DNA from 3 places in the Dongia rigui genome. Region 3 is predicted to be linked to each of the others. Evidence: riboswitches for the same ligand, from Rfam matches in the RefSeq annotation. Region 3 holds a riboswitch; each other region holds the start of a gene.
What was found. A riboswitch is a leader RNA that binds a small molecule or an ion and turns the genes downstream of it on or off. The one in region 3 is predicted to bind cobalamin.
Positions count from the first base shown of each region.

Region 1: linked by a shared signal. The riboswitch ahead of SMD31_RS20435 (hypothetical protein) and the one ahead of SMD31_RS14520 (ABC transporter substrate-binding protein) in region 3 are both predicted to bind cobalamin.
Region 2: linked by a shared signal. The riboswitch ahead of cobG (precorrin-3B synthase) and the one ahead of SMD31_RS14520 (ABC transporter substrate-binding protein) in region 3 are both predicted to bind cobalamin.

Region 1 is NZ_JAXCLX010000004.1:347,300-349,562, forward strand. Features, by position in the region: gene SMD31_RS20425 (LysR family transcriptional regulator) at 1-326, opposite strand, end outside; gene wrbA (NAD(P)H:quinone oxidoreductase) at 460-1,056, shown strand; gene SMD31_RS20435 (hypothetical protein) at 1,117-1,410, opposite strand; cobalamin riboswitch at 1,446-1,660, opposite strand; gene SMD31_RS20440 (phosphoserine transaminase) at 1,831-2,263, shown strand, end outside.
Region 2 is NZ_JAXCLX010000002.1:314,095-316,357, reverse strand. Features, by position in the region: gene cbiE (precorrin-6y C5,15-methyltransferase (decarboxylating) subunit CbiE) at 1-1,078, opposite strand, end outside; cobalamin riboswitch at 1,208-1,417, shown strand; gene cobG (precorrin-3B synthase) at 1,509-2,263, shown strand, end outside.
Region 3 is NZ_JAXCLX010000002.1:631,512-633,774, forward strand. Features, by position in the region: gene SMD31_RS14520 (ABC transporter substrate-binding protein) at 1-880, opposite strand, end outside; cobalamin riboswitch at 1,113-1,337, opposite strand; gene SMD31_RS14525 (TIGR03862 family flavoprotein) at 1,356-2,263, opposite strand, start outside.

The DNA of each region.
Region 1 (2,263 bases), on a different contig from region 3:
GCCGCCAGCTGCGGCACGCTGATCGCATTGGGGACGCTGAGGCGCAAGGAGCCCGTGGGCTCCGCCTGCAGGTGCCTCACTTCCGCTTCGGCCGCCTCGAACTCGTCGAGCAGCCGTATGGCGCGCTCGAAATAGGCATGACCGACTTCCGTTACCGACAGGCGCCTTGTCGTGCGATGGATGAGTGTGGCACCGAGATGCGCCTCCAATTCACCGACCTGTTTGGAAACCGCCGCCTTGCTGAGATTGAGGCCGCGCGCCGCCGCCGTGAAGCTGCCCAATTCCACGACCCGGCGAAAGGTCCGCATCGCCGCCAATTGATCCATCGTCCCACCGATTGTCAGCTAAAAGTGAACGATCTTATCACAGGCGTGGGAATTGTCGCGGGCGTCTGACGCGCCCAACATGCCGACGTGCCGACTCTCCCGTGCTCAAATCCCCCTTTAATGTGAGGCTTTCATGACCAAGGTTCTCGTTCTCTATTATTCAACCTACGGCCATATCGAGAAGATGGCGGAAGCCGTCGCCGAAGGTGCCCGCAAGGGCGGCGCCGACGTTGCGGTGAAGCGTGTGCCGGAACTCGTGCCGGATGACGTTGCCAAGGCCAGCCACTTCAAGCTCGACCAGAAAGCGCCGATCGCCACGGTCGACGAACTGCCGGAATATGACGCGATCATCATCGGCGCCCCGACCCGCTTCGGCGCCGCGGCCTCGCAGATGCGCAACTTCCTCGACCAGACGGGCGGCCTCTGGGCCAAGGGTGCCCTGATTGGCAAGGTCGGCAGCGTCTTCACCTCGTCGGCCACACAGCATGGCGGCCAGGAATCGACCATTCTTTCGGTTCACACCACACTGCTCCACCACGGCCTGGTCGTGGTCGGCCTGCCCTATTCCTGCGCTGCGCAGATGGGCCTCGATGAAATCAAAGGCGGCTCGCCCTATGGCGCCAGCACGATCGCTGGTGGCGATGGCAGCCGCCAGCCGTCCGAGCAGGAACTCGGCATGGCGCGCTTCCAGGGCGAACACGTCGCCAAGATCGCTGCTAAGCTGAAGTAAGACGCCACCAATACGGCTAAGAAACGGCGCCGGATAATCCGGCGCCGTTTTTGTTTCCGCTCAGTTGATTGCCGCGCGCCGACGGGCTTTCACCAGTTGCGCCAGCCGCTCGCGCGGGTATTGCGCGACCGTTTCCACCAGCTTCATCAGCGGCGCCGAAACGCGCATGCTGTGGTCGGCCACTTGCTGCTTCATCACGATGCGCGCGGCGATCGCCGGGTCGAGCCCGCTCGGCAGGCCCATCACCCAGGCCAGCAGCTTCAGTTGTACAGGTTCGTGCGTCACCGCATCGAGCGCCAGCAACGACGCGTTGAGTTGGGTGTCATCAAAAGAAAAGTCGGTAGCGAGAGTCATCGACCACCTCTGCCAGGCCCGCCGCCCGGTCGCATGAGTTTCAACAGGTGATGGCAGGTCTCCTGGCTTGCGGTTCGCTGCTTCTCGGCCGGCCTTCCCGGAATGTCGAGGCATTCCAGTGGCATTGTTGGCAGGAAGCTCACCGCTCACAGTTGCGGGGGCAGCCGCGGTATCGCACCGCGTTCCCTATTAATCACCGGCTCGGCATCAAGGATGCTGAACACGATGAACCATCGCTGCCGAAGCTAGTGCAGGATGCCTTGAAAGGCAAAGGGCACGAAGGTCGCAGCGCCGGTTCCTATCCATTCGTTCAGGAAGCGACGCATTTTATCCTCTGCTTGACATGCCCTGGCATATCGGCGATATCGGCGGTGGGCCACGCTCCCCCAACGGAGTGCTTCGTTCTGGAAGGAACGCATGATGACAAGACCGCTCCAGCGGCCGATTCGGCCGCAATTCTCGTCCGGACCCTGCGCCAAGCGCCCCGGCTGGACCCCCGCTCTCCTCGACAATCAGAATATCAAGACGGCGACGCACGGTCGTTCGCATCGCTCGAAGGCCGGCAAGGACAAGCTCGTCGCCGTGATCGAGCAGTCAAAGCGCATCCTCGGCATTCCCGCAGACTATCGGCTCGGCATTGTGCCGGCCTCGGATACCGGCGCCGTCGAGATGGCGCTGTGGTCGCTTCTCGGTCCCAATCCCATCACGGTTCTCGCCTTCGAAAGCTTCAGCGAGGAATGGGCCGGCGACATCATCAACGAGCTTCATTTGCCGACCAAGCTCCGGCGCGCCGATTACGGCGCCCTGCCGGATCTTGCGGCGATTGACCCGGCCGATGACATCGTCTTTGCCT
Region 2 (2,263 bases), 320 kb from region 3:
GCAGAACCTCGCTTTGCACCGTCACGGCATTGGCGACGAGGCGCCCCCCGGGTTTGAGGGCCGCCCAGCAGGCCTCGATGACACCTGGCTCGGTCACGCCGCCGCCGATGAAAATGGCGTCTGGTTGGGCAAGTCCCGCGAGTGCTGCCGGCGCCGCCCCAGCGACGAGGTCGAGGTTGGGTACGCCGAGATGATCGGCATTGGCGCGGATGAATTGCTGGCGGCCATCGTTTTCTTCGATCGCGATGGCACGGCAGCTGGGGTGGCTGCGCATCCATTCGATCGAGATCGAGCCACAGCCGGCACCGACATCCCACAGCAGTTCACCAGGCAGCGGCGCAAGACGCGCCAAGGTTACGGCGCGCACGTCGCGCTTGGTGAGTTGGCCGTCATTCTGGAACGCCTCGTCAGGCAGGCCGGCGAGGGCCGGAAAGGCTTGCGCCTGGGGCCCCGCCCTGCAGTCGATCGCCAGCAGATTGAGCGCCGCGTTCTCCCCTGCCCGCCAGCTCTCGGCGATGCCGTCGATACGCTTTTCCTTCGGTCCGCCAAGGTGTTCGAAGACCGTGATGCGGCTGGGCCCGAAGCCGCGCGCGGTCAGCAATGCCGCAACCGCCTGTGCGGAAAAGCCGTCCTCGCTCAGCACGATCAGACGCGCGCCATCATGGAGGGCCCGATTGACGTGATGGATCGGCCGGCCATGAATGGTGACGACACACACATCTTGCAGGGCCCAGCCCATGCGCGCCGCCGCGAGCGAGACGGAGGACGGGGCTGAGATCACCCGCATCTCATCAGCCGAGAGTTGTCGGCTGAGGCTCGCCCCCATGCCGTAAAACATCGGATCGCCGCTGGCGAGAATGGCGACCTTCTGCCCGCGCAGTGCCAGAACCGCGTCGAAAGCGTCCGAAAACGGGCTCGGCCAGGGACGGCGTTCGGCCTTGAAGCTGTCCGGCAGCATGCCGAGATGCCGGTTGCCACCAAACACGATGGCAGCGTCACTCAAGGCCGCGCGCGCGGCCGCGCCGAGGCCATCGAGGCCGTCTTCGCCGATACCGATGACGGTGAGCCAGGTTGCCATCTTCGCGTCTATCTCGTTGGAAAAAAGGCTGCTTCCCGGCTTCCAATAGGACATCGGCAAGGGATGAGCAAGCGTGCCCGCGACGCCAAACCACGGGAGAATCCGCTTTCGCGGGGTCCCACGCTCCTATAGAACGGGGCCGTTACCGGTGCCCTTCGGGGCATAAAAGGGAACACGGGAGGCGATGGCCCAAATGGACCGGAACCAGCCGTGGCTGCCCCCGCAACTGTACGCGGCGAGCCTGTTGCAACGAGCCACTGGCCCCAAGGGGTCCGGGAAGGCTGCGACGACGGCCCTGACCCGCGAAGCCAGGAAACCTGCCGGTAACACGGGGTTGTGGTTGGATGCATCGGTCGGGGCGTATCGATGCTGTGGTGGGATCAGACTTGGTCCGTACCCATTCGCCGCAACGGTTTTTGCCGGTGCCGATTTGATCCAGAGTGATCGCCGTTTCGCCTGTCCGGGCCTTTACCGCATCGTGCCCTCGCAAGATGGCGGCATCTGTCGCATCAAGCTGCCGTTCGGCCGGCTGAACGCTGCGCAGATGCGGGCGCTGGCGAAGCTTGCCGCGGCTCATGGATTGCCGGAAATCGAAGTCACCAACCGTGCCAATGTGCAGATCCGTGGCGTCCATGACGGCGCCGATGACGCGCTGATCGCCGGCTTGGTCGATGCCGGATTGGCGCCCAAGAGCAGCGGCGCCGACGATGTGCGCAATGTGATGGTGAGCCCTTTCATTGGTCTCGACCCCAATGCCATTTTCGATGTCAGCGATCTCGCGCGCCGGGTGCTCGCGCGTTTGGAGAACGAGACGCACTATCACGTGCTGTCACCCAAATTTTCGATCCAGATCGATGGCGGCGAAGAAATCGCCATGCTGCAGCACCCCAACGATATCTGGCTGTCGGCGATGGCGGACGGGCGCTTTGCCTTCGGCTTTGCCGGGGTGCCGGGCGAGCGCACCGCCGGAGCGGTTGCGAGCGGCGATGCCGAGGCTGCGTTGTTCACGTTGCTCGATCACTTCACGGCGAAGATCGGCCAGCTCAACGCCAAGGGTGACAAGATCACCCGCATGCGGCATTTGCTGGTGGATGAAACACCGGCAGACCTCGCCGCGCGCCTAACTTGCCGGGTGACGCCCGCAGACGCTTGGCAGCGCGCGGCAGCGATGCCGCAAGGCCACAT
Region 3 (2,263 bases):
TCTTCAGGAACTGGAGCTTCAAGTCGATGTCGTCGGCCGGGAAGCGGCGGCGGTCCATACGCGCCAGCACGATCACCTGCGGGTTGGCGCCGGCAATGGTCTCCCAGCCGACCAGCGGCCATTCCTCTTGCGTTGTTACGACGTTGCGCGCGCCCAGCTTGTCCATGATGTAGGCGGGCGTGCCGTTCTTGCCGGCGATATAGGCGTCGCCCTTGATCTCAGGACTGGAGAACCAGAAGACCATGGAAAGACCTTCAGCTTTCTTGTCGGCCACCTCGGCGATGGCCTTGTTCTCGCGCGCCTTCAGGTCGGCGATGAGTGCCTCGCCGCGGGCCTCGACATTGAAGATTTTCGCCATGTCGCCGATCTCCTGATAGACGAGCGACATGCTGAACATTTCCTTGCGCACGCCATCGCCCCCGCCGGAATTATCCTTGGCGACGCAATCGGCCGGCGAGACATAGGTCGGGATTTTGAGATCGTGGAATTGCTGGCGCGTACCGACCGATCCTTGCGGACCGACATGCCATTCATATTCCGCCGTCACCAGGTCGGGCTTCTCTGCCACCACGCTTTCGAAGCTTGGGTCGTTATCCGCCAGCCGCTTGATCTTGGCATTGGCGGCTTCAAAGGCCGGCATCACCGGCCCAAACCACACCGCCGTGCCGACCACTTTGTCGGCGAGGCCCAAGGAATACAGAATCTCCGTGCTGCTCTGGCCGATCGAGACGATGCGCGTGGGCGCCTGCTCGAAGGTCAGCGTCTCGCCGCAATTTTGAATCGTCAGCGGATACTGGGTCTCGGCATGTGCCGCGTGCACGCCCCACAGCAGACAGGCTCCGGCCGCCAAGGCCGCATGTTGTAACGTTTTACCCTTCATCTTTCCCTCCGAGAGATCGAGATATGTAATGTTATAACATTACATATCTCTGGCAATAACTACAATGGATTGACCGTCATGACAATCCAGCGGGGGCAGACGAGGGGGAGCGGTCACGGCTGAGCGCCGACCGCCACGAAATCGAATTGATGATCGAGAAGCGCCCGGCTAGCCGGCGCGCCGAAAACGGCACCATATCGACGTCTCCATCTCGGGCACCCCGCCCGGGTTGAATCTGAACGCGTCGATGGCAGGTCTCCTGACTCGCGGGTCGCAGCATGATGTGCCGGCCTTCCCGATCTCTTTGCAGAGGTCAGTGGCTTGGGTTGGCACCCAGCTATCCGCTTACAGTTGCGGGGGCAGTCACGGTTTTGGCCCCTTTTGGGTCGTCCGCACCGTGTTCCCTATTAATCCCCTGGAATCCATCCATGGGGGAACCATCGGGGTTTCTCTTAAGGCGCCGACGGGCGGGTCGTCAAGACGCCTGTTGCAGCCAGGCGGCGGCACCTTTGCCGGCGATGAGGCCGCTGGCGAAGCTGGCGGTCAACAGATAGCCGCCGGTCGGCGCTTCCCAGTCCAGCATCTCGCCGGCACAAAAGAGGCCGGGCAGCGATTTGACCATCAGCTGCGCATCGAGTGCGCCGAACCTGACGCCGCCGGCGGAACTGATCGCCTCGGCCATCGGGCGCGGCCGGATCAGATTGAGCGGCAACGCCTTCAGTCTTTCCGCGATGACGCTCGCATCGCCGCGTTCATCATCGCCCAAACATTCATGCAGCAGGGCGATCTTGACGCCGTCCAGGCCCAGGCTGGATTTGAGATGCGACGACAGCGATCGCGATCCGCGCTTGGCGAGCGCCGCCGTGATATCGGCCGTCTTGCGATGGGGCAGCAGATCGAGCTGCAGCGTGGCCGATCCGGCGCCTTTGATCGCCTCGCGCAAGGGGGCCGAGAACGCATAGATGAGTCCACCTTCAATGCCATTCTCGGTGACGATCGCTTCGCCATGGCGCCGCTCCCCGGCAAACACCGCGGCGATGTTTTTCAGCGCGGCCCCGGCGAACCGTTCGCGCAGATGGCCGCTCCAGTCGATGTCGAAGCCGCAATTGGCGGGTTCAAGCGGCGCAAGATCGATCCCCTGTTCCTGCAACAACGCCTGCCAGGCGCCGTCCGAGCCCAGTTGCGGCCAGGACCCGCCGCCCAGGGCCAGAATGATGGCATCCGCCGCGATATCGACCCGGCCACTGGGTGTGGCGAATGATGCGCCGCGCGCGCCGTGCCAGCCAATCCAGCGATGCCGGACATGAATGCGCAAACCCTGTTGGCGCAGCCGATGCAGCCAGGCGCGCAGCAGCGGTGCCGCCTTCATCTCGGCCGGAAAGA